Regions from separate parts of the Streptomyces sp. NPDC015661 genome, predicted to be linked through region 3. Evidence: riboswitches for the same ligand, from Rfam matches in the RefSeq annotation. Region 3 holds a riboswitch; each other region holds the start of a gene.

Region 1 (9,680 bases), on a different contig from region 3:
GACGACGGCCGTGAGGCGGAGTCCGGCGACGAGGGCGAGCAGGTCGAGCTGGTGCTGGATGTCGAGGTGGTTCGTGGGCTCGTCGAGGAGGAGTTCACGCGGTTCCTGGGCGAGGGCCCGGGCGATCTGGACGCGCTGGCGTTCGCCGCCGGAGAGGGTGCGCCAGGGCTGCCGGGCGCGGTCGGTGAGCCCGGTCCGTTCGAGGGCGGTGCGGACGGCGGTCTCGTCCGCGGCCGAGGGCGGGGTCCAGGCCCTGCGGTGCGGGATGCGGCCGAGGCGTACGACGTCGGCGACGGTCAGGTCGGTCCGGGTGTCGGCCTGCTGCTCGACCGTGGCGAGGCGCCGGGCGACCGTGCGGCGGCCGAGCCCGCCCAGCGGGTCGCCGTCGAGGGTGACGAGCCCGGAGTCGGGGGCGAGGACGCCGGCGAGGAGGCGCAGCAGCGTGGACTTGCCCGAACCGTTGGGGCCGAGCAGCCCGGTGACGGTGCCGGGGGCGAGGGAGACGCTGACCCCGTCGAGGACGAGGGTGCCGCCGGCCGTGCGCGAGACCCGTTCGGCGCGGAGCCCCTCGCCGGTCTCCGTTCCCCTGTCGGCGGTCGTGGTCATCGGCCGCTCCTCGTGCGGTACAGCACGAGCACGAAGGCCGGTACGCCGATCAGCGAGGTCACCACGCCCACCGGCACCTCCTGGGGGTCGAGGACCGTGCGGGCGAGCGTGTCGGCCCAGACGAGGAACACCGCTCCGGCCAGGGCGGTGACCGGCAGGAGGCGGGCGTGTCCGGGGCCGGCGAGCGCGCGGGCGGCGTGCGGCAGGACGAGGCCGACGAAGCCGATCGCGCCGGCGGCGGAGACCAGAGCGGCCGTCAGGAGGGCGGTGACGCACAGCAGGACGAGCCGGGTCCGCGCGACGGCGACGCCGAGCGAGGCGGCGGCCTCCTCGCCGAAGGCGAAGGCGTCCAGGGTCCTCGCGTACCCGCCGCAGATCAGCAGGGCCGCCGCGAGGACGGCGAGGCACAGCCACACCTCGCTCCAGCCGGCCCCGGCGAGCGAGCCGAGCAGCCAGAAGAGCACGCCCCGGGTGGTCTCGGCGTCGGCGGCGGTCATGACGACGAAGGAGGTCAGGGCGGAGAAGAGCTGCATCGCGGCGACGCCCGCGAGGACCACCCGGTCCGTGGAGCCGCCGAGGGTGTGGCTGAGCAGCAGGACGAGCGCGAAGGAGACCACCGCCCCCAGGAACGCCCCGCCGGTGACGGAGAGGACCCCGCCGCCGATGCCGAGGACGACGACCGCGACCGCGCCGGTCGACGCTCCGGAGGAGACGCCGAGGACGAAGGGGTCGGCCAGCGGGTTGCGCAGGAGCGACTGCATCACCGCCCCGCAGACGGCGAGTCCGGCGCCGCAGACGGCGGCGAGGAGGGTGCGGGGCAGCCGCAGGTCCCAGACGATCCCGTCGCGGATCGGCGGGAGTTCGGAGACTCCGCCGCCGAGGTGGGCGGCGATCACGGAACCGGCCTCGCCGACGCCTATGTCCGCCGGTCCGACGGTGACGGCCACGGCGACGGACAGGCCGAGCAGCACGAGTCCGGCCGTCGTCCACAGGAGCGCCGTGGCGGACGTGACCTCCCGCCGGGTGGTGCTCACTTCGCCAGACCGTACGAGCGGAGCGCGGCCGCCACCTTCTCGACGCCCTCCACCGTGCGGAGGGTGGGGTTCATCGCCTGCCCGCTGAGCAGGACGTACCGCTTGTGCTTCACGGCCGTCATGTTCCGGGTGACGGGGTCGGACTCCAGGAACTCGATCTTCTTCGCCGCGCTCTCGGCGGACTGCGCGCGGCGGGTGAGGTCGCCGATCACGAGGACGTCGGGGTCACGGTCCGCGACGGTCTCCCAGTTGACCTGGGGCCACTCCTCGCGGGTGTCGTCGAAGACGTTCTTCGCGCCGAGGGCGTTCGTGACGATCCCGGGCGCCCCGCAACAGCCCGCCATGTAGGGCGCCTTGGCGTCGGAGTACCAGTAGAGGACGGTGGCGTCGGTGAAGTCGGCGGCCGCCGTGGCCTTCGCGACCCGGTCCTCGAGTCCGGCGACGAGCTTCTCGCCGCGCTCGGGGACGCCGAACACCCGGGCCAGGTCGCGGATCTCGCCGTAGACGGTCTCCATGGTGAGGGGGCGGGTGCGGACGCCGTCGCCGTCGCCGCTGTTGTCCTTGCCGACGCAGTCGGTGGGCGAGAGGTAGGTGGGGACGCCGAGCTGCTCGAAGCGTTCGCGGGGCGCGACCCCGCCCTTGCCGAGGGTGTACGCGAACGAGGCGGCCGCGAAGTCGGGTTCGGTGTCGAGGACCTTCTCGAAGGAGGGGTAGCGGTCGGCGAGGCGCGGGACCTTCGCGTTCTCCTTCTCCAGGCCCTTGAGCACCGGGTCGGTCCAGGTGGCGGTGCCCACCATGCGGTCGGCGAGGCCGAGCGAGAGCATGATCTCCGCCGCCCCCTGGTCGAGGGCGACGGCCCGGCGCGGGGCGCGGTCGACGCGGACCGGCCGTCCGCAGTTGTCGTCGAAGGTGACGGGGTAGCCGCGCTCCGGGGCCGTTCCCTTCCCGGCCGGCGCGGCGGTCCAACCGCCGCATCCGGTCACCGTCGCGGTGAGGACCAGGACGCCGACCAGGGCGAGCACGGCGGAGCGGACGGGGTGTCCGAGGGGCACGGGGAACTTCCTCTGCGTCCACGGCTCATACGCGGAGCCTGTCGTACGGTGCTCCCCGGTCGGCGGCGTGCCGCCGGGGCCGCCAGCAGGTCTTCGGACTCGGGGTCAGCCGGACGGAGCGCCTTCCCGGGCCCGTCGTGCCGCCCAGTGGCCGATGCTCCGCCCGTCGCCCTCACCGCTGCGCGTCAGTTCCGGTCTCGCACCGGATTCCCTGACCCGTGGACGTACCCGTTCAGGTGCGTACAAAGGTGCGACTGGCCTCGGCACAGTACCACCGGCCGGCCGCCGCGCCCCGGGACGCCCGTCGACGTCAGACGCGCAGCTCCTTCGCCTCGAAGCGGCCGTCGCCGAGGACCAGGACGAAGGAGACCTGCTGCCCCTCGGAGACCGTCCGCTCCTCGCTCTCGATGTCCTCGGCGCTGAAGTAGACCTGCTCCTCGGAGCCCACGGGGACGACGAAGCCGTACCCGCCGAGACGGTTGAAGGACTGCACGAACCCCTTGCTTCTGCCATCCACGGCGGCCTCCTCGTCGGCTCGGGCGACGCGGTCGAGGGTGTCCGGCCCCGGGCGGGCCGTGTCCGCGCCTCAGGGGAGATGTACCCCGCGCACCCGCCCTTCGCCACCGCCGCCGCCCCGGGGAGAACCACCCCAAACGATCTCGTACAATATTCAACAGAGGCCCGCTGCCGGAGATCCCCCGTGTCCGTCAGCGGGCCTCGCCCTTTCCTCGCGGAGCTCGCCTCAGGCGCGGCCGCCCGGGTAGGCGATCCGTGCCGTGATCCTGGCGATGCGCCGCGCCGACTCCTCCGGCGCGGCCACCGGCTGGACGATGTGGCTGACGGTGAGCCGCACGATCGTCTCGACGGCGAGGCCGCGGGACTCCTCGTCGACGTCGGGCCAGGCCTCGATCGCGTACGCGTCGAGCATCGCCATCGCCGTGCCGAAGACCGGCTCCGGGCGCGTGGTGAGATAGGCCAGGAGATCGTCCTCGCCGCCGCGCGCGGCGAGCAGGACGCTCTTGATGAGCGGGTTGTCCACGGCCTGCTGCAGCGTGTAGCCGACGCCCGCCGCCGCTGCCGCCTCCAACTCGCCCCGATGGGCGTCGAGTTCACGCTGGATGCCGAGGAGGAAGCCCTCCAGCTCTCGCTGGACCAGGGCGTTGCCGATGGCCTCCTTCGAGCCGAACTCGTTGTAGAGCGTCTGGCGGCTGATGCCGGCGGCCCGCGCGATGGCGGCCATGCGGAGCCCGCCCCAGCCGTCGGCGGCGACGAGCCGGTAGGCGGCGTCGAGCACCTGCTCGCGCAGGAGGGACCGAACACTCTCACGGAAACGTGTCATCGTGCCCCCACTTTATCCACCGGCCCCTGTCCAGAGCATTGACACCTTGCAGTGAATCCGTCTATCAACTGGACAGAACGCAGGTGAAGTGTCCACCTCTCCGAGGAGCCGGTCTTGGCCCTGCACAGCGACTCCCCCGAAGCCCCCGCCGCCTGGCGCGACCCCAAGCGCCTGCTCTGGCTGCTCGGCCTGCTCATCCCGGCCTTCCCCTTCCTCTCCTGGGGTCTGGTGGCCGCCACCGGGCTCCGCCTCTTCTGGTGGACCGGGATCCTCGTCCTGTACGTGATCTTCCCGGTCGTCGACCACCTCATCGGCAAGGACTCCGCCAACCCGCCGGACAGCGCGCTCGCCCACCTGGAGCAGGACCGCTACTACCGCTGGTGCACCTATCTCTACCTCCCCCTCCAGTACGCGGGTCTCGTCCTCGGCTGCTGGCTGATCACCCGGGGCGACCTCGCCCTCCTGGACCGGATCGGGCTGACGTGCACCCTCGGCGGGGTCGCCGGCATCGCCATCAACACCGCCCACGAACTGGGGCACAAGACGGAGGCACTGGAGCGCAGGCTCTCCCGGATCGCGCTCGCCCAGACCTGGTACGGCCACTTCTACGTCGAGCACAACCACGGCCACCACATCCGCGTCGCCACCCCGGAGGACCCCGCGAGCGCCCGGCTCGGCGAGAGCTTCTGGCGCTTCCTGCCCCGGACCGTCCTCGGCAGCCTCACCTCGGCCTGGCGCCTGGAGAAGCGCCGGCTCGCCCGCCGGGGCCGGTCCGTGTGGAGCCCGCGCAACACGGTCCTCGGCTCCTGGGCGCTGTCGTTCGCGCTCTTCGCGGGGCTCGCGCTCGCCTTCGGTCCCGGAGTCCTGCCGTACCTCGCGGGCCAGGCGGTCTTCGGCTTCTGCCTGCTCGAAGTCATCAACTACACCGAGCACTACGGCCTCAAGCGGCAGCTCACCGCGAGCGGCCGGTACGAGCGCTGCGCCCCGCGCCACAGCTGGAACAGCGACAACGTCGCCTCGAACGTCTTCCTCTACCACCTCCAGCGGCACAGCGACCACCACGCGCACCCCACCCGGCGCTACCAGTCGCTGCGCCACTTCGACGAGGCCCCGGAGATGCCGACGGGGTACGCGGGGATGATCGTCCTCGCGTACGTCCCGCCGCTCTGGCGCCGCGTCATGGACCCCCGGGTCCTCGCCCACTACGACGGGGACGTGACCCGGGCGAACCTCCAGCCGTCCCGCCGGGCCCGCCTGCTCGCCCGGTACGGGACGGCGACCGGCTGAGCCGCCCCTACACCGACCGCTTCATCAGCCACGGCGCCGCGGCCGCGAGGAGGGCGGTCACGCCGAGGGGGATCGTCGGGCCGGGGACGGGGGCGAAGTGCGGCGAGTGGTTGGCGGGGACGGTGTCGGGGAGGCCGTCCTCCAGCAGGGCGTCGGGGTCGATGCCCGCGTACAGCGCGGGGTCGGCGCCGCCGAAGTGCCAGAAGACGGACGGGACGCCGAGCGCGGTCCCGAAGACGCCGAAGTCCTCGCTGCCCGTGACGGCCGCCGGGAGGGTGAAGACCCTTCCCTCGCCGAGGACTTCGGCGAGCGCCGTCTGCACGAGGGCCGTCGCCTCCGGCTCGTTCACGGTGACGGGGAAGGCGTTGATGGGGGCGATCTCGGGTTCCTTGGGGGCGCCCGAGGCGGCGGCCTCCGCGCGGACGATCCGCTCGACGGCGGCGAGGACCCGGTCGCGTACGGCCGGGGTGGTCGAGCGGATGTTGACCTTGAGCTCGGCGGTCTCCGGGATGATGTTCTCCTTCGTCCCGGCGTGCAGCGAGCCGACCGTGACGACCGCCGTCTGCGAGGCGCCGATCTCCCGGGAGACCACGGTCTGCAGGCGCAGGACGACCGCCGCCGCCATCACCACCGGGTCGACGGCCGTCTCGGGGGTGGAGCCGTGGCCGCCGCGCCCGAAGAGGGTCACGCGGAGGCTGTCCGAGGCGGCCATCACCGGTCCCGGGCGGGTGCCGAGGAAACCGACGGGGGCCGGGGCGACGTGCTGGGCGAGGCAGACCTCGGCGCGCGGGAAGCGGTCGAGGAAGCCGTCCTCGATCATGACGGGCGCACCGCCGACCTCCTCGGCGGGCTGGAAGACGGCGACGACCGTGCCGTGCCAGGCGTCCCGGTGCCCGGCGAGCTGGCCGGTGGCGCCGAGGAGGCAGGTGACGTGCATGTCGTGCCCGCAGGCGTGCATGACGGGCACGGCGTTGCCGTCGGGATCGGTGCCGGTGGCGGTCGAGGCGTACGGGAGCCCGGTCTCCTCCTTGACGGGGAGGGCGTCCATGTCGGCGCGGAGCAGGACGACGGGGCCGGGTCCGTTGGCGAGGACGCCGACGACGCCGGTGCGGCCGACGCCCTCGGTGACCTCCCAGCCCTGGGCGCGCAGCCGCTCGGCGACGACACCGGCCGTACGGAACTCCTGGAACGACAGCTCGGGGTGGGCGTGCAGGTCCTCGTACAGGGCGCGCAGGGCGGGCAGGCGCGCGTCGAGTCCGGCGAGAAGGGGTGCGAGGTCGGTGGTCATGCGGCGGTTTCCTTTGCGGTGCGGGAGGGGCGGGGCGCGCGGTCGGCGGCGGCGCGGAAGGCGTCGGCGTCCTGCGGGGTCAGACAGGCCATGACGGCGGCGATCACCGCGCCGAGGACGAGGAAGCCGAAGGCGACCTGGAAGGAGAAGGCGTCGGCGAGCGCGCCCATGACGGGCGGGGCGACCATGCCGGCGACCTGGCCGCCGAGGATGACGACGGCGCTGCCGACGCCCACGTACTCCGGGGTGAGGCCGGCGAGGGGGACGGCGAAGATCGGCATGTACGCGAGGGAGGCGGCGAAGACGGCGACCGTGCCGAGGACGACGAAGCCGGTGAGGGACGGGGTGTTCGCCATGAGGAGCAGGGCGACGGCGGCGACGGCCATGCCGGGCACGATGATCACGCGGTGCCGGCCGCCGAGCCGGTCGGCGAGCCGCCCGCCGAGGACGGTGGCGACGGCGGCGCCGAGCGCCGGGACGGCGACGAGGGCGCCGGCCGAGGTGAGGGAGACCCCGTGCTCCTCGGAGAGGTACGAGGGGACCCAGGTGTTGAGGCCCCAGACGATGGTGTTGTAGCCGAACATCATCAGGGCGAAGCGCCACAGGACGCCCTTGCGCAGGACGGTGCGGAGCGGCGGGCGGGGGACCCCGGCTTCTTGCGTACCGGGCAGCGGGGCCGGGAGCAGGAGGCGTACGGCGATCAGGGCGAGGACGCCGAGGGCGGCGGTGGACCAGAAGGCCGAGCGCCAGCCGAAGGCGGCGACGAGCGGGGCGACGGCGAGCGGTGTGAGGACGGCGGCCAGGGCGTTGGAGCTCATCACCTTGCCGTTGGCGGCACCGCGTTCCTCGGGCCGGGTGCGCTCGACGAGGACCTTCATGGAGGCGGGCGGGAAGACGCCCTCGGCCGCGCCGAAGGCGAGGCGCAGCGCGAGCAGGACCGCGAAGGACCAGGCGAACCCGGTGAGGGCGGTGAAGACCGACCAGGACAGCAGGGCCCAGAGGGTCACCCGTCGGCCGCCGAAGCGGTCGGCGAGCAGGCCGCCGGGGATCTGGCACAGGGCGTAGGACAGGAAGAACGCGGAGACGACGAGGCCCTGTTGTGTGCGGTCGATGTCGAACTCGGCGCCGATGGACGGCAGGACGAGGTTGATCACGAGCCGGTCGGCGTAGTCGACCAGCCAGGCCGCGAAGAGCAGGACGACCGTGAGCCGGACGGTTCCGCGGTGCGCGGGCGGCGCCGCCGGGGACGCCGGAAGGGTCGGAGCAGGCACGGCACTCCTCTCGCCTGTGGCCGAAACTGGTGGTCGGCCGGAAGTGCCCCTACGATCCGGTCCGTGAGCGAGCACCCCCCGGATTTGCCGGAAACCGTCGGCGAGGGACCCTCCGCGCCGGTTTCCCGCGCCGGGGGCTCTCCCGTGGGCTTCTCGGAACTGGATCTCGCGCTGGTCGACGCCCTGCAGGCCGCTCCCCGCGCACCCTGGACCCGGATCGGCCGGGCGCTCGGGGTGGACGCGACGACGGCGGCCCGCCGCTTCGAACGGCTCCGCGCCGAGGGGCTCGCCTGGGTCACGGCGTACGACGCGGCGAAGACCGCCACGGTCGCCTATGTGGAGGTGCGGTGCCGGCCGCGCGCCTTCGAGCGGGTGAGCGCGGCGGTGACGGCGATGCCGTGGGTGTTCAGCGTCGACGAGACGGCCGGGGACTTCGACCTGTTCCTCTCCGTCGCCGCCCCCGGCCTGCCGTCCCTCGGGCGCGCGGTGCACGGCGGGATCGGCGCTCTGCGCGGGGTCCGCTCCACCCGCACCCGGCTCGGCATCACGCTGTACGGGGAGGGGCGGGACTGGCGGATGCGGGCGATGAACCCGGCGGAGCGGGCCGGCCTCGGCGCGCCGGGCCCCACCGCGCGGCCCCGGACGTACAGCACGCACCTCCACGACCGGCCCGCGCCGCAGGATCAGGCGCTGCTGACCGCGCTCGGCGCCGACGGGCGGCTCGGGTACGCGGAGCTGGGCGCGCGCACGGGCATGAGCGAGCACACGGCGCGGCGACGGCTCCAGCGGATGATGCGCGACGGGGACATCTCGCTCCGCTGCGATCTGGCGCACCCGATGGCGGGGCTCTCGACGATGGTGGTCTACCGCACGTCGGTACCGCACGCCCTGCTGGAGCGGACCGGGAACGCGCTGGCGCGTCTGGAGCAGGTCCGCATGTGCGTGTCGGTGAGCGGCCCGTACAACCTGCTCGTCCTGGTGTGGCTGCACGGGCTCGACGCGGTGGACCCCTTCGAGGCGCTGCTCGCGGAGCGGTTCCCGGCCCTGGAGGTACGGGACCGGACGGTGGCCCTGCACTCCCCGAAGCGCATGAGCTGGCTCCTCGACGAACACGGGCGGGCCACGGGCCGGGTGCCCCTGGGGCTGCCGGAGTACTAGGGGGTGGAAGGTGCCACGGCGCGCCGCGCTCCCGTTGCGGGCCCGGTCGGGGGTGGGCCGGGGGGAGCCGGGGGTGCGCCGTGGCACCGGTCAGGAGGCGATGCGCGGATCCGGGTCGAGGGCATCGCTTCTGAGAGCGTTGCCCCCGAGGACGTCATCTCCGAGCGCATCCGTCGCGAGGGCGTCGGCCACGGGCACGGCGGCCGGGTGGAAGGCGCGGCCGAGGGCGGTGGCCTGGCGGAGGGTCTCCGTCAGGTTCTGCCGGTCGACGGCGGGCCGGGTGTCGTGACGGCCGAGGATCAGGGAGGCGTTCCAGCGCATCCGGGGCACGCCGGGAAGGGGGCGCAGGCCGCCCGCCTCCTCGTGGTCGGCGGCGAGTGCCGTGGGGAGCATGGCGCAGCCGAGGCCCGACTGGGTGGCGGCGCGGACGCCCGCCATGGAGCCGAGCTCGTGGATCTCGGGCGGGGTGTCGCAGCGGAGGCGGAGGAATTCGGGGAGCCAGCGCTGGGAGGGGCAGTCGGGGTCGGCGATCACGACCTGCCGTCCATGGCCGCCGGGGCGCCGGCCGACGCCGGTGACGGGGACGAACTCCACTTCCTGGAGCCGTACTTCGGTGAGGTCGTCGGAGCGGTCGGTGTACTGCTG
Region 2 (9,680 bases), on a different contig from region 3:
CCCCTTCGCCCAGGCGTACGTCGTGGCGCACGAGTACGGCCATCACATCCAGAACCTGATGGGCACCCTGAGCCGCGCCCAGGACGGCCGGACCGGCGCGAACTCCAACGCCGTACGGGTCGAGCTCCAGGCCGACTGCTACGCCGGGGTGTGGGCGCGGCACGCGACGACCACTCCCGACGAGAAGACGGGCCGGCTGCTGCTGACCCGGCTCACCGACGAGGACATCCGGGACGGCCTGGACGCGGCGGCGGCCGTGGGCGACGACCGGATCCAGGAGAGGTTCCAGGGCCGGGTGACGCCGGAGAGCTGGACGCACGGCTCGGCGGCGCAGCGCCGGCAGTGGTTCCACGAGGGCTACCGGACCGGCGACATGGCCCGGTGCAACACCTTCCGCTGAGTTGTCGGTGGCGACTGCCAGACTGAGATCCGGGTCACATCGAGAGGAAGTGATCGGGATGGCTGGGACACCCGACATCTGTCCGGCGCTGCGGTACGCGGACGCGAAGGCCGCGATCAAGCAGCTCACGGAGGGCTTCGGCTTCGGCGAGCACGCCGTGTACGAGGGCGAGGACGGCCGTGTGATGCACGCCGAGCTCACCTGCGGGAACGGCATGGTGATGCTGGGCAACAAGGGCAGCGGCAGCGCCTTCGACAAGCTCATGGCCGACGGCGGACCGACCGCGGTGTACGTGCGCGTGGACGACGTCGACGAGCATCACGCGCGGGCCGTGGCGTACGGCATCGAGATCGTGGTGCCGCCGACGGACCAGGAGTACGGCTCCCGGGACTACACGGCCCGGGACGCCGAGGGCAACGTGTGGAGCTTCGGCACGTACGCCCCCGGCGCCGCCGGGTAGTTCCGGGGCTCGGGTGCCGCCGGTCGGACCTCGCCGGCGGCTCAGGCCCCGCCGGTGTGGACCTGGAAGGCGGCCCGGCGGACCGCCTTGGCCAGGGCCGGGTCCGGGTGGGCGGCGGCCAGGGCGACCAGGACCTGGACGGTACGGGGGTGGCCGACGGCGCGGACCTCGTCGAGCAACGCCGGGACCGTGCCCTGCACGGCCGAGTCGAGGTGGCGGACGAGCAGCTCGCTCTCGCCGTGGTCGGCCACGGCGGCGGCGGTGTCGACCCAGAGCCAGGTCGACTCCTCGCGGGTCAGCACCTCCTGGGCGTCCTCGGGGTCGGCCCCCTCGTACTCGGCGAGCCAGAGCAGCGCGTACGGGCGCAGCGAGGGCTCGGCGACGGTGGCCCGGACCTCGGCCTCGGCGGGCGCGCCGACGACGCGGAGCGCCTCGAAGGCGAGCCCGCGCAGGAGGGCGTCCTCGCCGCGGGCGACGGCGAGGAGTTCGCTCACGGCGCTGGACAGGGTGCGGGCGGCGAGCCAGGCGCGGTACTCGTCGCGGGCCGGGCCCGGGGTGAGCCGGGCGCAGCCGCGGAGCATGTCCTCGGCGGACTGCTCGATGTTGCCCGCGGGGCTCTGCGCTGCGACGCAGATCTGCTCCAGCTTGACCCAGACCGCCCAGTTGCCGAGCGGGGTCAGGGTGGCGTGGCGCTCGTCGGTGCCGGGGTCCAGGGTGAGCGCGCCGACGGCGGCCAGGCCCTCCAGGGCCCAGTCGAGGAGGGCGGGCAGCCCGTCCACGGCGGGGGCGTCCGCGGCCTCGGGCGCCGGCTCGGCCGCGGGGACCTCGCAGCGCTCCTCGCGGAGCTCCTCGACGCGCTGGCCGAGGAGGTCGAGGAGGGCGGGGACGAGGACCGGGCCCTGGGAGAGCTGGAGCAACGAGAGCACCTGGGGGACGGCCTCGACGACCTCGGCGACGGCGCTCGGCGCGACCCCTTCCGGAGCGGGGTGCACCAGGGACCAGGCGTCGAAGAGGGCGACCCAGCCGCGCAGGACGGCGGAGTCGTCGCGGTCCCAGGCGTGCAGGCGCCAGCCGGGGCGGGCGGTGTCGCCGTGCAGCTCGACGAGCCCGGCGAGCCGGGCGCGGTCCCAGCCGGCGCTGATCTGGCCGGGCGTCAGGTCCAGGGCGGCCGCGGCCCGTTCCTGGGCGGGGCCGGCTCCGGGGCCGGTGCGGGGTGCCGCGTCGGCGCCGTGCTCGACGGCGGCCCAGCGGGCGATCCGTACGGCGTCGGCGAGGACGTGCCGGGCCTGGCGGGCGAGTTCCGCGCGGGGCGGAGTGCCCTCGGGCGGCCGCGGCGCCGGCCGGGTGCGCCGGGTCGTCACGGCCCGTCGGGCGGTGGCCAGCGCCCGCGGGCGGACGAGTCGGAGTCTGGAGTTGCGCGCCAATGGTTCATCGGGCTTTCGAGACATCACGGGGGCAGTCTTCCCGCTGACGGCCCGAAAGCCCAATCGGAATCGGACGCCCCGTCGGATCGGGCCCCGGAGCGGCCGCGGAGGCCCCCTCAGAACAGCGGGGTGAGGAAGCGGCGCAGGGACTCCTCGTAACGGACGGGGTCGGCGTTCCACATCGCGGCGTGCGGGGCCTGCCGCACGGTCTGCAGGGTGACCCGGTCGGGGCGGCGGGCGGCGAGCTCGACGGAGGGTTCCCAGGGGGCGATCGTGTCGTCGGGGCCGTGGAAGAGGAGGACGGGGACGCGCAGGGCGTCCGGCTCGGAGGCCTCCTGGAGGAGGTCCTCGCGGGGGCTGGTCCTGCCCTGGGCGGCGCGGACGGCGAGCGGCAGCAGGGGGCCGGGGACGTGGTGGGCCGCCGCGAGGTTGCGGAGGGTGGCCGCCCAGTCGAGGACCGGGGAGTCGAGGACGAGGCCGGTGATCCGGTCGCGCAGGCCCGATTCGGCGGCGGCGCGCAGGGCCATCGAGGCACCGGTCCCCCAGCCGTGCAGGACGACCTTCCGGGCGCCCCGGCGGACGGCGTAGCGGATGGCGGCGTCGACGTCCCGCCACTCGGAGTCGCCGAGGTGGGCGAGGCCGTCCGGGGAGGCGGGGGCTCCTTCGTCGCCGCGGTAGGCGGGGACGAGGACGGGGATCTTGCGGTGGTGGAAGAAGGGGACGAGGTTCAGCGGGTGCTCGCGGGTGGTGCCGAGGCCGTGCAGGGCGATCACCCAGGTGGTGCGGGGGCCGGCCACGAGCCAGGCGGGCAGGGGGCCGAGTTCGCCGGGGATCTCGACGTCCTCGTGGGCGAGCCCGAGGGCGCTGATGGGGGTGCCCCGGTGCAGCTGGGGGGTGAGCCGGACGCGGGCGCCGGGCCCGAGGACGCCGAGCTCGACCCGCTCCAGGCGGCGGACGACGGTGTCGGCGGTGTGCGGGACCCGGTCGAGGACGGGGCCGAGGACGGCGTGCAGTCCGGGGGCCTCCATCCCGTACGTGCCGGGGCGCAGCGAGGCGAGGCTGCGGGTGAGGGTGACCCGCTCGGGTCCCGTGGCGTGCACGGTGAGCCGCGGGTCTCCGGGCAGTGGTCGTCCGGACGGCGCCTTGAGGGCGACGTCGCTGGCGTACCGGCCGGCCGCGAACGCGGCCGCGCCGACACCGATCAGGGTGGTGACGGCCGCTGCCGTCGCTGTAGCCGGGCGCACGCTCCCAGTCTCGGCAGGTCGGGGTGGGGCTGCCACCGGGGGGACCCGGCGGGGGAGAAGCGGAAGGGTCGCTCAGGGGAGTGACATGGGTCTCCTCCGCGGGGTCATCCGGTCGGATGGTCGCGTCCAGGGAGCGGAACGGGATGACGGGGGAGGAAGCGGGACAGGTCGCATGTGCCCCGGGAGGACTGGGATGCCCGTGGTTCCGGGGTGACCGCATCGTGGACACCGGGTCCCCCGGAGCGAGAAGCGGAACCTCTTGACACCGGTTAGAGACACCACGTCGCCCGGCCCAGTTCATCTTCCGTTCACTCAGGTTGCTTACGTTCAACGAAACACTGACGTCGAACGATTGCCTGGGTAAATGGAACACATCACGCTGCTGCTCGCCATTGTGGTCGTGACAGCTCTCGTGTTCGATTTCACGAACGGTTTCCACGACACCGCCAACGCGATGGCCACGACCATCTCGACCGGTGCCCTCAAGCCGAAGACGGCGGTGGTCATGTCCGCCGTGCTGAACCTCGTCGGCGCGTTCCTGTCCGTGGAGGTCGCCAAGACGATCTCCAAGGGACTGGTCAACGAGGACGGCATCCAGCCCGAAGTGATCCTCGCCGCGCTCGTCGGCGCGATCCTCTGGAATCTGGTGACCTGGCTGGTCGGACTGCCCTCCAGCTCCTCCCACGCCCTGATGGGCGGCCTCATCGGCGCGACCGTCGCCTCGATCGGCGTCAGCGGCGTCAACGGCGAGGTCGTCGTCAGCAAGGTCCTCATCCCGGCCGTCGCCGCGCCGATCGTCGCCGGCATCGCCGCGATGCTGGCCACGAAGCTGACGTACAAGATCGGCGCCAAGACCTCCGAGAAGGACACGGCCAAGGGCTACCGCGTCGGCCAGATCGCCTCCGCCGGTCTCGTCTCCCTCGCCCACGGCACCAACGACGCCCAGAAGACGATGGGCATCATCACCCTCGCCCTGGTCGCCGGCGGCTCCCTGCCCTCCGGCGCCAACCCGCCGGTCTGGGTCATCGTCTCCGCCGGCACGGCGATCGCGCTCGGCACGGCCCTCGGCGGCTGGCGCATCATCCGCACCATGGGCAAGGGCCTCACCGACCTCCAGCCGCAGCAGGGCTTCGCCGCCCAGACCAGCGCGGCCACGGTCATCCTGGCCTCCTCCCACCTGGGCTTCTCCCTCTCCACCACGCACTCCGTCTCCGGCGCCGTCATGGGTGCGGGTCTGGGCCGCAAGGGCGGTGTCGTCCGCTGGTCGACCGCCACCCGCATGTTCGTCGCCTGGGGCCTGACCCTGCCGGCCGCCGGCCTGGTCGCCGCCGGTGCCGAGTTCGTCGCCCGTCAGGGCAACTGGGGCGTCTACGTCGTCGCGGCCTTCCTCGCCGCCTCCTGCCTCGGCATCTGGCTCGTCTCCCGCCGCCAGCCGGTCGACCACACCAACGTCAACGAGGTCGACACCGACGCCGAGCCCGAGGGCGTCGTGACCACCGCGATCGCGGCCGTCACCCCGCCGCCGGCCGGTACCGTCGCCGCCGTCGCGGACGAGGACCTGAAGACCACCATCCCCGCGCCGGCCCCCACGGACCCGGCCGCTCCCCCGGCCACCGCCGCGGTCTAAGGAACTGGAACCAAGCATGAAGATCGACTGGGCAGCTCTCGGCTCCGTCTTCGGAGTCAGCCTCGTGGCGACCGTCGCCCTCGTGGGCCTCTTCACCCTCGGTGTCATCGGCCTCTCCAAGCAGGAGCAGGCCGCCACCCAGGGAGGCTCCGCCGTCCTGGCCCGCACCGGCGCCTACGCCTGCTTCGCCCTGTGCCTGGCGGCCGTGGCGTACGGCATCTACCTGATCGTCGCCTGACGGTCCTCACCACCCCGGCCGGGCGGTCCGCACCTCGCGTGCGGGCCGCCCGGCCGTCGTGTTTGTGGTGCTTCGCACAGTGACGCGGCGCAGGTCAAGGGTGAGTTGACGGCTGTTCTCGGGCCGTGGTGGACTGCCGAGGCCATTACGGCGGCAGTAGAGGAAGTCCGGTGCGATTCCGGCGCGGTCCCGCCACTGTGACCGGATCCGAAGGGTCCGGGAGTCAGGAACTCTCGCCGCCGGTCACGTCGATCCAGGGCGCGGACCCTGAGTGAGGACACGTCGCCATGCCCGGCCGCAGCCCCACCCTGTCCAGAGCCAGCCGCCTCTCCCCGGACGGATTCGCGTACGGCGCGGCGGCCGGTCTCGCCGTCGACCTGCTCGTCGGCGATCCCCGCCGCGGACACCCCGTCGCCGCCTTCGGCCGGGCCGCGGGCCGGGTCGAGAAGGCCCTCTGGCACGACCACCGCGGCTGGGGCGCCCTGCACACCGCCGTCTGCGTCGGCGCCACCGTCGCGGCCGGCGCCCTCGCCGCCCGTACGGTACGGGACAGCCGCGCCGCCTCCGTCGCCCTCACCGCCGCCTCGGTCTGGGCCGTCGTCGGCGGGACGACCCTGGGACGCGAGGCCCGCGCGATCGGCGGCGCCCTCGCCGCCGGGGACCTGGAGGTCGCCCGGGAACGGCTGCCGCACCTGTGCGGACGCGACCCGCAGTCCCTCGACGGTCCCGCGATGGCCCGCGCGGTCGTCGAGTCCGTCGCCGAGAACACCTCCGACGCGGTCGTGGGCGCCCTCTTCTGGGGAGCGGTCGCGGGCGTGCCGGGCCTGGTCGGCTTCCGCGCGGTGAACACCCTCGACGCGATGGTCGGCCACAAGAACCCCCGCCACCGGCGGTACGGCTGGGCCTCGGCCCGCCTCGACGACGTGGCCGGCTGGCCCGGGGCCCGGCTGACCGCCGCCCTCGCGACCGTCGCCGGCGGGAACCCGCGCGGGGCCGTACGGGCCTGGCGGGCGGACGCCGCGAAGCACCCGAGCCCCAACGCGGGACCGGTCGAGGCCTCCTTCGCGGGCGCCCTCGGCGTACGGCTCGGGGGCACCCTCTCGTACGCCGGACGGGTCGAGCACCGGCCCGTCCTCAACGGGGAGGGGCGGCCCGTCGAGGTCGCCGACATCGACCGCGCGGTCCGGCTCTCCCGCCGGATCACCGGACTGACCCTGGCCGCCTGCGTCGGCGGCCGCATGATCGCGAGCGCGCTGAAGCGGAGGAACGCATGAGGGGTGGGGGGCTGCTCGTCGCCGGGACCACGTCCGACGCGGGCAAGAGCGTCGTGACGGCCGGCATCTGCCGCTGGCTGGTACGGCAGGGCGTCAAGGTCGCGCCGTTCAAGGGACAGAACATGTCCCTCAACTCCTTCGTCACCCGGGAGGGCGCCGAGATCGGCCGTGCGCAGGCCATGCAGGCGCAGGCCGCCCGGGTGGAGCCGACCGCGCTGATGAACCCGGTGCTGCTCAAGCCCGGCAGCGACCGCTCCAGCCAGGTCGTCCTCATGGGCAAACCGGTCGGCGAGATGAGCGCCCGGGGCTATCACGGAGGCCGGCAGCAGACGCTCTTCGAGCCGGTGATGGCGTGCCTGGAGGAACTCCGGGGCACGTATGACGCCGTGATCTGCGAGGGGGCGGGGAGTCCGGCCGAGATCAACCTGCGGCGCACGGACATCGTGAACATGGGCATCGCGCGCGCCGCGCGGCTGCCCGTGGTCGTCGTCGGGGACATCGACCGGGGCGGGGTCTTCGCCCAGTTCTTCGGGACGACGGCGCTGCTCGCGCCCGAGGACCAGTCGCTGGTCGCGGGCTACCTGGTCAACAAGTTCCGGGGCGACGTGACCCTCCTGGAACCGGGCCTGGACATGCTGCACGGGCTCACCGGGCGCCGGACCTTCGGTGTCCTGCCGTACGCGCACGGCCTCGGCATCGACGAGGAGGACGGCCTGCGGGTCTCCCTGCGGGGCACCGTCCGCGAGTCGGTCGTCGCGCCGCCGGTCGGCGCGGACGTACTGCGGGTCGCCGTCTGCGCGGTGCCGCTGATGTCCAACTTCACGGACGTCGACGCGCTCGCCGCCGAACCGGGCGTCGTGGTCCGCTTCGTGGACCGGCCCGAGGAGCTCGTCGACGCCGACCTCGTCGTCGTGCCCGGCACCCGGGGCACGGTCAAGGCCCTCTCCTGGCTGCGGGAGCGGGGACTCGCGGACGCCCTCGTCCGGCGCGCGGCCGAGGGCCGGCCGGTGCTCGGCATCTGCGGCGGCTTCCAGGCCCTGGCCGAGCGCATCGAGGACGAGGTCGAGTCGAAGGCGGGGGTCGTCGACGGACTCGGCCTGCTGCCCGTACGGGTGCGGTTCGGGGTCGAGAAGACCCTCGCCCGGCCGGTCGGCGAGGCGCTGGGCGAACGGGTCGAGGGCTACGAGATCCACCACGGCGTCGCCACCGTGGACGGCGGGGAACCCTTCCTGGACGGCTGCCGGGTCGGCTCCGTGTGGGGCACCCACTGGCACGGCTCGCTGGAGAGCGACGGCTTCCGCCGGGCGTTCCTGCGCGAGGTCGCGGCGGCGGCGGGCCGCCGGTTCGTGCCCGCCCCGGACACGTCCTTCGGCGCGCTGCGCGAGGAGCAGCTCGACCGCCTCGGCGACCTGATCGAGGAGCACGCCGACACGGACGCGCTGCTGCGGCTGATCGAGGAGGGAGCCCCGAAGGGGCTGCCGTTCGTGCCGCCGGGGGCGCCGTGAGCGCGGGATCCCCGCGTGGGCGGGGAGCACACGAGAACTCCGCCCACAGCTGGGCTGACGGCGGGGCCATCCCCATGACCGTGGGGAACGCCGACAGTCTCGCCCACGTCTCAGGCGCCTACGGTCGAGTCGAACAGAAGTCACCCGAAGGAGCGAGCATTCGATGAACACCCGCTACCCGTTCACCGCCGTCGTCGGCATGGACGACCTGCGGCTCGCGCTGCTGCTGACTGCGGTCAGCCCAGCCGTGGGCGGTGTGCTCGTGCGGGGCGAGAAGGGCACGGCAAAGAGCACCGCCGTTCGCGCGCTCGCCGAGCTGCTGCCCGAGGTGCCGGTCGTCGTCGGCTGCCGGTTCAGCTGTGACCCCACCTCGCCGGACCCCGGGTGCCCGGATGGGCCGCACGGGGACGGCGCCGCCAACGCCCGGCCCGCGCGGATGGTCGAGCTGCCCGTCGGGGCCTCCGAGGACCGGCTCGTCGGCTCGCTCGACATCGAGAAGGCCCTCGCCGAGGGCGTGAAGGCCTTCGAGCCGGGGCTGCTGGCCCATGCGCACCGGGGAATCCTGTACGTCGACGAGGTGAATCTGCTCCACGATCACTTGATCGATGTCTTGCTCGATGCCGCCGCGATGGGTCAGTCCCACGTCGAACGCGAAGGCGTCTCCGTACGGCATGCCGCCCGCTTCCTGCTCGTCGGGACCATGAACCCCGAAGAGGGCGAGCTGCGGCCGCAGTTGCTCGACCGCTTCGGTCTCACCGTGGAGGTCGCCGCCTCGCGGGACCCGGAGCAGCGGGTCGAGGTCGTACGGCGGCGGCTCGCGTTCGAGGACGACCCGGCCGCCTTCGCCGCCCGCTGGGCCGGCGAGGAAGCCGCCCTGCGCGAACGGATCGTCGCCGCGCGGGCGTTGCTGCCCCAGGTCACCCTCGGGGACGCCGTGCTCCTCCAGATCGCCGCGACCTGCGCCGCCTTCGAGGTGGACGGCATGCGCGCCGACATCGTCATGGCCCGGACCGCGACCGCCCTCGCCGCCTGGGCCGGACGGACCGAGGTCACCTCGGAGGACGTGCGGCAGGCCGCGCTCCTGGCCCTCCCCCACCGCCGGCGTCGCTCGCCGTTCGACGCGCCCGGACTCGACGAGGACAAGCTCGACGAGACCCTGGAGCAGTTCAAGGGGGACGCACCGGACGACGATCCCGAGCCGGACGGGCCCGGGGACGGCGGTCCTGACGGGGGCGGCGGCGGGGGTGTCCCGCCGCAGGGCGAGGGGCCCGGGGGTCCTGCGCCCGAGTCCGCCGAGGCACCGGAGAGCGCGCCCGCCCCGCAGAACTCCGGCGCCGGTGCCGGTGAACGCGCCGCCGTCAAGGCCGGCGAACCCTTCCGTACGAAGGTGCTGAGCGTTCCCGGTCTCGGCGAGGGCGCGGCCGGGCGCCGTTCCCGGGCCCGCACCGAGCACGGCCGTACCACCGGCTCCACCCGGCCCCGGGGCGCGCTGACCAAGCTGCACCTGG
Region 3 (9,680 bases):
GACGACGGTGACCTCGCCCGTCTCCCGTACGGGAGGCTCCTGGTCGACACGGGAGGGGAGGACCGCGACGGAGAAGTACGGGACCGAGGAGGGGTCCACGTCCGTCAGCTGCTCCGTGCGCTCGCCCTGCATGAACGCCCGCTCCACATACCGGGCGTCGTCCAGCCGGCCCGCCCGCTCAAGCGCCCGCTTCACCGTCGGGAACGTGCGGCCGAGCTTCATCACGACCGCCGAGTCGGTGCCCGCGAGGCGGGCCGTCAGCTCGTCCTCCGGCAGGGTGCCGGGGATGATCGTGAGGACTTCCTCCGCCTCGCACAGCGGCTCGCCGAGCCGGGCGGCGGCGGCGCTGACGGAGGTCACGCCGGGGATGACGGTCGTGTCGTAGCGGTCGGCGAGCCGCTTGTGCATGTGCTGGTACGAGCCGTAGAACAGCGGGTCGCCCTCGGCGAGGACGGCGACGGTGCGGCCGGCGTCGAGGTGGGCGGCGAGCCGGGCCGAGGCCTCCTCGTAGAAGTCGTTCAGGGCGCCCCGGTAGCCGCCCGGGTGGTCCGTGGTCTCCACCGTGAGCGGGTACATCAGCCGCTCCTCGATGTGGTCCTCGCGGATGTGCTCGGCGGCGATGGAACGCGCTATCGAGCGGCCGTGGCGGGCCGAGTGGTAGGCGATCACGTCGGCGGAGGCGATGGCCTTCACGGCGGCGACCGTCATCAGGTTCGGGTCGCCGGGGCCGAGGCCGACCCCGTACAGCTTTCCGGTCACGGTGGTCATGCCTGGATCTCCGCTTCGTGGGCGAGGGCGTTGATCGCGGCGGCCGTCATCGCGCTGCCGCCGCGCCGGCCCCGTACGACCAGGTAGTCGAGGCCGAGGGTGTTCTCGGCCAGCGCGTCCTTGGACTCGGCGGCGCCGATGAAGCCGACCGGGATGCCGAGGACGGCGGCGGGCTTCCCCGCGCCCTTCGCGACCATCTCCAGGAGGTGGAAGAGGGCGGTCGGCGCGTTGCCGATGGCGACGACGGAGCCTTCGAGGCGGTCCCGCCACAGTTCGAGGGCGGCGGCCGAGCGGGTGGTGCCGAGCTCGGCGGCGAGGCCGGGGACGGCCGGGTCGGAGAGGGCGCAGAGCACCTCGTTGTCGGCGGGCAGCCGCTTGCGGGTGACGCCGCTGGCGACCATCTGGGCGTCGCAGAGGATGGGGGCGCCGGCCCGGAGGGCGGCGCGGGCGTTCGCGACGACCTGCGGCGAGTGGGCGATGTCCTGCACGAGGTCGGTCATGCCGCAGGCGTGGATCATCCGGACCGCCACCTGGGCGACGTCGGCGGGCAGGCCCGCGAGGTCCGCCTCGGCGCGGATGGTGGCAAAGGACCGGCGGTAGATCTCCGTCCCGTCCTTCTCGTAGTCGAACATCCTGGTGCTCTCGCTCATCTCGTGTGGGGCAGGCTGCGGGCCGCCGCGACTGCTGCGGTCAGGGAGGTGCGGGGGGTGGGGACGTCGTCCACCAGGTAGGTGTCGTCGCCGGTGGCGAGGACCTCGATCCAGGCGCCGTGCGGGTGCCCGCAGCGGCGCGCGCACCCGGAGAAGTGCACGGGCAGCGGCCCCGGGGGCGCGGCCAGCGCGTCCGTCCGGACGTCGGCGAGGGACTTGCCGCAGCCGGGGCGTCCGGTGCAGGCGGTGACGCCGGCGCCGGGGGCGTCGGGGCGGGTGATCAGCCCGTACGACGCGAGGGCGGGGAGTCGCGCGGGGTCCGCGGTGGCGACCGCGCCCCGCCACGGCGTGAGCCGCAGTTCGTCGGCACCCTCGGCCAGGGCCCGCAGCTGGGCGGCGGTGAGCCGGCCGAGCGGGGCGAGGACGTGCAGGGCGCGGTCGCCGAGCGGCCCGGGCGCGGGCGGCGGGGACACCGGAAGCGGCGGTACGGGTACGGGCTCCGCCGCGATCCCGGCCCGCGCGAGGGCCCCGGCCCAGTCGGGCACGTGCTCCTCGGGCAGCTCGTGCGGCCGCCAGGCCCCGTTCCCGGCGGCCTCGGCGGCGTCGAGGAAAGCGAGGGCGGCGGTGAGGGCGGCCCGGACGGCGTCGGCGGCGGCGAGCCGGAAGACCCGGGAGCCGAGCCACAACAGGACGGACCCGTCCGGTCCTGCGATCAAGCTCACATCGCCGCCGAGTCCGGCGACGTCCCCGCGCCCGTCGTCCAGGACGAACAGGAACCGTCCCGAAAGGGACGCCGCCCGGGGTTCGGCGCACAGGGCGCCGTCCAGCGCCCGGGCCCACAACTGCACGTCCGCGGAGCCGAGTCCGTCGAGTCCCGCCCCGGGCGAGGCCAGGATGTTGCGGACGCGCTCGTGGGTGGGGGAGGGCAGCAGGCCCGCCCCGGCCAGGAGGGCCGCGAGCTCCGCCCCGCAGTCCTCGGCGAGGCCGCGCAGCTCGGCGTTGCCGCGCGAGGTGATGCTGATCCGTCCGTCGCCGAGGGTCTCGGCGGCGCGGGCCAGCACCTCGGCCTGACGGGCCGTCAGTCGCCCTGCGGGCAGGCGCAGTCGGGCCAGGCGTCCGTCGTCGGCGGGGTGCAGGCGCAGCGCCCCGGGGCAGGCGTCGCCACGGTCCCGTATGCGAACTTCGCCCGGCTCGGGCGTCGGGGGTGGGGTGGGCGGCATGGCGGCGAGCATACCCACGGGGAACCGGCCGGCCACCGAGTGTGATCCGGTCGACCCCGCCGCTCCCTGGGGCCCGCCTACGCCACGATCTAGGATGCAGATCGGCATGGGGTCCCAGGACCCCGGGGAGGAAGCCCGGTGAGAATCCGGCGCGGTCCCGCCACTGTGAGCCCGTACCCGTGAGGGGACGGGTGAGTCAGGAACTCCCGCCGTCCATACGACCACCCGGGGCGCGGACAACCCCGAGGAAGGGCCTGAGCTCGCCATGCTCCTGCTGCTGTCGCACTCCGACACCGACCTGCTCAGCGCCCGCGCGGCCAACGCCGCCCAGGCCGAGGGAGCGGTCGCGTACCGCTTCGCCAACCCCTCCCGTCTCCCCCTCGCCGACCTCCCGGCCCTGCTCGACGGCGTCGACCTGGTCGTCGTCCGGCTCCTCGGCGGGCTCCGTTCCTGGCAGGAGGGGCTCGACACGGTCCTCGCCGCCGGAAAGCCGGTCGTCGTGCTCAGCGGCGAACAGGCCCCCGACGCCCAGCTGATGGAGGCCTCCACCGTCCCCGTCGGCGTCGCCACCGAGGCGCACGCCTATCTGGCGCACGGCGGTCCGACCAACCTGGAGCAGCTGGCCCGCTTCCTCTCCGACACCGTCCTGCTCACCGGCAACGGCTTCGAGGCCCCGGCGGCCGCCCCCACCTGGGGCCCGCTGGACCGGGTCGCGAAGGACACCGACGGGCCGACCGTCGCCGTGCTCTACTACCGCGCCCACCACATGAGCGGGAACACCGCCTTCGTCGACGCCCTGTGCGGCGCGATCGAGGACGCCGGCGCGCGGGCCCTCCCGCTGTACGTGGCGTCCCTGCGCGCCCCCGAGGCGGAGCTCGTCGAGACGCTGCGGGGAGCCGACGCGATCGTCACGACCGTCCTCGCCGCCGGTGGTACGAAGCCCGCCGAGGCGCAGGCCGGCGGCGACGAGGAGGCCTGGGACGCGGGCGCGCTCGCCGCGCTCGACGTGCCGATCCTCCAGGCCCTGTGCCTGACCGGCTCGCGCGCGAACTGGGAGGAGAACGACGAGGGCCTCTCCCCCCTCGACGCCGCCAGCCAGGTCGCCGTGCCCGAGTTCGACGGCCGGCTCATCACCGTCCCGTTCTCCTTCAAGGAGATCGACGCCGACGGTCTGCCCGCGTACGTCGCCGACGCCGAGCGCGCGGCCCGCGTCGCCGGGATCGCCGTCCGGCACGCCCGGCTCCGCCACATCCCGAACGCCGAGAAGCGGCTGGCGCTCGTCCTCTCCGCGTACCCGACGAAGCACTCCCGCATCGGCAACGCCGTCGGTCTGGACACCCCGGCCTCCGCCGTCTCCCTGCTCCGCCGCCTGATCGCCGAGGGCTACGACTTCGGGCCCGAGGCCGAGCTCCCCGGCCTGGTCTCCGGCGACGGCGACGAGCTGATCTACGCCCTCATCGAGGCCGGCGGCCACGACCAGGACTGGCTGACCGAGGAACAGCTCGCGAAGAACCCGGTCCGCATCCCGGCCGCCGACTACAAGCGCTGGTACGCGACCCTGCCCGCCGAGCTCCGCGAGCAGGTCGAGGAGCACTGGGGCCCGGCGCCCGGCGAGATGTTCCTCGACCGCTCCCGCAACCCGGAGGGCGACATCGTCCTCGCCGCACTGCGGCGCGGGAACCTCCTCGTCCTCATCCAGCCGCCGCGCGGCTTCGGCGAGAACCCGATCGCGATCTACCACGACCCCGATCTCCCGCCGTCCCACCACTACCTGGCCGCCTACCGCTGGATCGCCGCCCGCGCCGAGGACGGCGGTTTCGGCGCCGACGCCATGGTCCACCTGGGCAAGCACGGCAACCTGGAGTGGCTGCCCGGCAAGAACGCCGGCCTCTCCGCCGCCTGCGGCCCCGACGCGGCCCTCGGCGACCTGCCGCTGATCTACCCGTTCCTCGTCAACGACCCGGGCGAGGGCACCCAGGCCAAGCGCCGCGTCCACGCGACCCTCGTCGACCACCTGGTCCCGCCGATGGCCCGCGCCGACTCGTACGGCGACATCGCGCGCCTGGAGCAGCTGCTCGACGAGTACGCGCAGATCTCCTCCATGGACCCGGCGAAGCTGCCCGCGATCCGCGCCCAGATCTGGACCCTCATCCAGGCCGCCAAGCTCGACCACGACCTCGGCCTGGAGGAACGCCCCGAGGACGACGGCTTCGACGACTTCCTGCTGCACGTCGACGGCTGGCTGTGCGAGGTCAAGGACGCCCAGATCCGCGACGGCCTGCACGTCCTGGGCGGCGCACCGGAGGGCGAGGCCCGGGTCAACCTGGTCCTCTCCATCCTGCGCGCCCGCCAGATCTGGGGCGGTACGCAGGCACTGCCGGGCCTGCGCGAGGCGCTGGGCCTGGACGAGTCGGCCGCGACCCGCACCACCGCCGACGAGGCGGAGGCGAAGGCCCGCGAGCTGGTCGAGGCGATGGAGGCCGCGGACTGGTCCGTGGACGCGATCGACACGGTCGCCGCCGCGTACGGACCCGAGGTCCGCGAGGTGCTGTCCTTCGCCGCTCTCCAGGTCGTGCCGAGGCTCGCCGCCACCACCGACGAGCTCGCCCACGCCGTGCACGCCCTGAACGGCGGCTTCGTCCCGGCCGGCCCGTCCGGCTCCCCGCTGCGCGGCCTCGTCAACGTCCTGCCGACCGGCCGGAACTTCTACTCCGTCGACCCGAAGGCCGTGCCGTCCCGGCTGGCCTGGGAGACGGGCCAGGCGCTCGCCGACTCGCTGCTCACGCGCTACCGCGACGACAACGGCGAGTGGCCCACCTCCGTCGGCCTCTCCCTCTGGGGTACGAGCGCGATGCGCACCGCCGGCGACGACGTCGCCGAGGCGCTCGCCCTGCTCGGCGTCCGCCCGCTGTGGGACGAGGCCTCGCGCCGCGTGAACGGCCTGGAGCCGATCCCGCTCGCCGAGCTCGGCCGCCCCCGCGTCGACGTGACGCTGCGCATCTCGGGCTTCTTCCGCGACGCGTTCCCGCACGTCATCGGGCTCCTCGACGACGCCGTGCGGCTCGTCGCGGGCCTGGAGGGCGAGTCCGCCGAGGACAACTACGTACGGGCGCACGCGCAGGCCGACCTCGCCGAGCACGGCGACGAGCGGCGCGCCACCACCCGTATCTTCGGCTCCCGGCCGGGAACGTACGGCGCGGGCATCCTCCAGCTGATCGACTCGCGCGACTGGCGCACCGATGCCGACCTCGCCGAGGTCTACACCGTCTGGGGCGGTTACGCCTACGGCCGGGGCCTCGAAGGCCGGCCGGCGCGCGCCGAGATGGAGACCGCGTACAAGCGGATCGCCGTCGCCGCGAAGAACACGGACACCCGCGAGCACGACATCGCCGACTCCGACGACTACTTCCAGTACCACGGCGGCATGGTCGCGACCGTCCGCGCGCTCACGGGCACGGCCCCCGAGGCGTACATCGGCGACTCGACCCGCCCGGAGACCGTGCGCACCCGCACGCTGGTGGAGGAGACCAGCCGGGTCTTCCGCGCCCGTGTCGTGAACCCGCGCTGGATCGAGGCGATGCGCCGCCACGGCTACAAGGGCGCGTTCGAGCTGGCGGCGACCGTCGACTACCTCTTCGGGTACGACGCGACGACGGGGGTCGTCGCCGACTGGATGTACGACAAGCTCACGCAGGAGTACGTCCTCGACGAGACGAACCAGGCCTTCCTCAAGGAGGCCAACCCCTGGGCCCTGCACGGCATCGCGGAACGCCTCCTGGAGGCGGAGTCGCGGGGCATGTGGGAGAAGCCGGACCCGGAGACGCTGGCCGCGCTGCGGCAGGTGTTCCTGGAAACGGAGGGCGACCTGGAGGGCGACGACTAGCCCCGGCCTCAAGCCACCCGCCGTGTGGGCCTGCGCCCCGCCCGTGGGGGCAATTGTCCCGCAGGGCGGGACGGGTGGGCACACGGGACGGCGCGCTCAGCGGCGGCTCCGCGTTCCGGGCCTGGACCCGCACCACTGGGGCGCCGTACCTGCGGGTGCGGGTTCAGGCGCGGAAGCCTCTGGCGCCGGCAGGGCGCGGGTCCGTTGTGCCCGCCCGTTCCGCCCCGGCGGAACGCATGCCCACAACGGCGAGGTGGCGGCCCTGGAAGGTCTGTTTCAGGCGGCGGTCGTGGGTGACCACGATCAGCGTGCCCCGGTACGACGCCAGCGCCGCCTCGATCTCCTCCACCAGGCCAGGGGCCAGGTGGTTCGTCGGCTCGTCGAGGAGCAGCAGATCCACCGGCGCCGACACCAGTCGGGCCAGTTCCAGCTTGCGGCGCTGGCCCGTCGAAAGCAGGCGGACCGGGGTCGTCAGATCCCGGGCCGCGAAGAGCCCGAGGGCGAGCAGTTCGTCCTCGCGGCCTTCTCCGAAGGCCTCGCCCACCGTACGGGGGTCGAGGGGTGGGGCCGTGTCCTGGCGGAGCAGCCCGACCCGGCCGGGCACGGTCACCGTGCCCGCGTCCGGGTCGAGTTCGCCCGCCAGGACCCGGAGAAGGGTGGTTTTTCCCGCGCCGTTGGGCCCGGTGAGCAGGAGGCGTTCGCCCGGGTCGAGGTGGAGGGCGTCGAGGTGGAGCCGGCCGTCGACCCGTACGCCGGTCAGGTCGACGGGCGTGCCTTCGCCCGCCAGGTCCGTACGGAACCGGAGCGGTTCCGGCGGTGCGGGGACGGGGTGGGTGGTGAGCCGGGCGAGCTTCTCGCGGGCGGAGCGGATGCGGCTCATCGCGCCGTGCGCCCGTGACCGGGCCCGGAAGGCGCCCGCGCCGCTGAACGCGGCCGGGGCCTTGCGGGGGATCGCGGAGAAGCGGTCGATGTTCGTGTCGGCGAGGGCCCGGTGGCGGGCGAGTTCGGCCTTCCACTCCTCGTACTTCCGCTGCCTGCGGGCCCGTTCGGCGGCGCGGCCCGTGAGGTAGCCGGTGTAGCCGTCGCCGTACCGCCGCACGGTGTGGCGGTCCTCGTCGGCCTCCAGGACGGCGGTGGTGACGCGGTCGAGGAAGAGCCGGTCGTGGGAGACGGTCACGACGGTGCCCCGGTGGGCGCGCAGCCGTTCCTCCAGCCAGGTGACGGCCTCGTCGTCGAGGTCGTTGGTCGGTTCGTCGAGCAGCAGGAGTTCGGGTTCGGCGGCGAGGACGGCGGCGAGGGCGAGCCGTGAGCGCTGTCCGCCGGAGAGGGTCCCGAGCGGCCGGTCGCGGTCGAGCGGGCCGGGCTCGCCGAGCCGCCGCAGGGTGGTCTCGACGCGCCGGTCGGCCCCGGCGCCGCCCCGGGCCTCGTACGCGGCGAGCAGCTCGGCGTATCCGGCGAGGTCGCCGGTGGCGGCGAGCTCCGTCTCGGCGGTACGGATGGCTCGTTCCAGCTCCCGGATCTCCGTGAGCGCGTGGTCGACGGCGTCGCCGACGGTCGCGGCCGCGGGGAGGTCGAGGGTCTGGGCGAGGTGGCCGAGGCCGCCGGGGGCGTCGACGGTCACGGTGCCGTTGTCGGGGGTCTCCAGGCCGGCGAGGAGCCGGAGGAGGGTGGATTTCCCGGAGCCGTTGTCGCCGACGACGCCGAGGCGTTCGCCGGGGCGGACGGTGAGGGAGACCCGGTCGAGCACGGTCCGGTTGTGCACGTACCGGTCGTCGTAGCGCTTGGTGACGTCGATGAATCGGGCACGGAACAAGGGCGACCTCCTGACCTCGGGGACAAGGACCGAGTGGCCGCAGCCACTCACCGAACAGAAACGAGACGTCTCGTCTCGTTTCGTCGAAGGTATGCCATTGTCGAGCCCTTCGCAAGACGTTCCGTCTCGCGCGCTCGGAGCGGTGGGGCTCAGGCCGAGGCGACGCGCAGGAGCAGGGCGGCCACGGGCAGCACCGTGAGGACCACGGCCGGCGCCATCGCGTAGTCCTTGGCGCGCAGGTGCCAGATCACGGCCCCGGCGAAGTAGAGGATCACGCCGACGGCCGCCGCCCCGCCGAGCGCCGGCACGACGAGGCCCGCGAGCAGTCCGACCGCGCCCGCCGCCTTCGCCGTCGCGAGCCAGGGCAGCCAGGTTTCCGGCACGTCCAGCTTGGTCATGTTGCCGACGATCTGCGGGTTCCGGGTGAAGGTCAGGAAGGCGGAGGCGGAGAGCGCGAAGGCGAGCAGCGCGGCGACGACGGCATAGCCGATGAACATGGTGGGGCTCCAATGGTCCGGGTGATTCAATCGTTGAACGCTATCAACGATTGTCCGCGCTCCACAATGGAGCCGCTGTTACGGTGGGTGCATGGCAGCTCTCCCGTCCGACCGCCTCGGCTTTCTCCTCTCCTTCCGTGGCGAGCTCACCGGTGCGCGCATCCGCGCCGCCCTGGGCGTCGCCGGACTGCACCCGAGGAACGCGATGACGCTGATGCAGCTCGCGCCCGGGGCGATGAGCCAGCGGGACCTGGCCGCCGCGATGGAGGTCGACCCCAGCCAACTGGTCGCGATCCTGAACGAGTTGGAGGCCGACGGGCTGGCCGAGCGGCGGCGCGATCCGGCCGACCGGCGCCGTCACATCGTGGAGATCACCCCGGCCGGCGCGGCGGCCCTGGGGCGGGTCGACGCGGCCGTGGGCGAGGCGGAGCGCGAGCTCTTCGGCGACCTGACCGAGGCCGAACAGGCGGTGCTGCGCGGCCTGTTGGACCGGGTCGTGGTGGACCCGGCCGACCACGAGTGCGGAGCGTAGGAACTTCTCGGACACGGAGGTCCCGGGACCGATGAGTTCCGGTGGGGCCGGGGGTCTACCCCCTGAAAGGCCCACCACCGAGGAGATCACCATGGCCGAGACCGACACCCGGATCCTGGACACCACCGGCGCGACCCTGCGCTACGACGTGCGTCCCGGCACCGGGACCGACGAGCGTCCCCTGCTGCTGATCGGTTCCCCCATGGACGCGAGCGGCTTCACCACGCTCGCCTCCCACTTCGCCGACCGGACCGTCGTGACGTACGACCCGCGCGGGGTGGCCCGCAGCGAGCGCACCGACGGCGCTGCCGAGACGC

Evidence for each region. Region 3 has a riboswitch for cobalamin ahead of cobN (cobaltochelatase subunit CobN). Riboswitches for the same ligand answer to the same signal wherever they lie in the genome.
Region 1: linked by a shared signal. The riboswitch ahead of ACF07V_RS35695 (ABC transporter substrate-binding protein) and the one ahead of cobN (cobaltochelatase subunit CobN) in region 3 are both predicted to bind cobalamin.
Region 2: linked by a shared signal. The riboswitch ahead of ACF07V_RS11620 (cobalamin biosynthesis protein) and the one ahead of cobN (cobaltochelatase subunit CobN) in region 3 are both predicted to bind cobalamin.

Annotation. Positions count from the first base shown of each region.
Region 1 covers NZ_JBIBST010000018.1:109,935-119,614, forward strand. The annotation lists gene ACF07V_RS35685 (ABC transporter ATP-binding protein) at 1-606, opposite strand, end outside; gene ACF07V_RS35690 (FecCD family ABC transporter permease) at 603-1,640, opposite strand; gene ACF07V_RS35695 (ABC transporter substrate-binding protein) at 1,637-2,692, opposite strand; cobalamin riboswitch at 2,780-2,905, opposite strand; gene ACF07V_RS35700 (cold-shock protein) at 3,003-3,209, opposite strand; gene ACF07V_RS35705 (TetR family transcriptional regulator) at 3,435-4,031, opposite strand; gene ACF07V_RS35710 (alkane 1-monooxygenase) at 4,146-5,318, shown strand; gene ACF07V_RS35715 (amidohydrolase) at 5,326-6,606, opposite strand; gene ACF07V_RS35720 (MFS transporter) at 6,603-7,877, opposite strand; gene ACF07V_RS35725 (Lrp/AsnC family transcriptional regulator) at 7,941-9,035, shown strand; gene ACF07V_RS35730 (LysR family transcriptional regulator) at 9,126-9,680, opposite strand, start outside.
Region 2 covers NZ_JBIBST010000003.1:702,368-712,047, reverse strand. The annotation lists gene ACF07V_RS11650 (neutral zinc metallopeptidase) at 1-400, shown strand, start outside; gene ACF07V_RS11645 (VOC family protein) at 459-860, shown strand; gene ACF07V_RS11640 (hypothetical protein) at 902-2,221, opposite strand; gene ACF07V_RS11635 (alpha/beta hydrolase) at 2,401-3,528, opposite strand; gene ACF07V_RS11630 (anion permease) at 3,893-5,155, shown strand; gene ACF07V_RS11625 (hypothetical protein) at 5,172-5,393, shown strand; cobalamin riboswitch at 5,514-5,646, shown strand; gene ACF07V_RS11620 (cobalamin biosynthesis protein) at 5,681-6,667, shown strand; gene ACF07V_RS11615 (cobyric acid synthase) at 6,664-8,172, shown strand; gene ACF07V_RS11610 (putative cobaltochelatase) at 8,336-9,680, shown strand, end outside.
Region 3 covers NZ_JBIBST010000012.1:224,094-233,773, forward strand. The annotation lists gene ACF07V_RS30500 (precorrin-2 C(20)-methyltransferase) at 1-768, opposite strand, end outside; gene ACF07V_RS30505 (precorrin-8X methylmutase) at 765-1,418, opposite strand; gene ACF07V_RS30510 (cobalamin biosynthesis protein CobG) at 1,415-2,650, opposite strand; cobalamin riboswitch at 2,730-2,863, shown strand; gene cobN (cobaltochelatase subunit CobN) at 2,904-6,521, shown strand; gene abc-f (ribosomal protection-like ABC-F family protein) at 6,685-8,334, opposite strand; gene ACF07V_RS30525 (DoxX family protein) at 8,484-8,831, opposite strand; gene ACF07V_RS30530 (MarR family winged helix-turn-helix transcriptional regulator) at 8,923-9,363, shown strand; gene ACF07V_RS30535 (alpha/beta fold hydrolase) at 9,455-9,680, shown strand, end outside.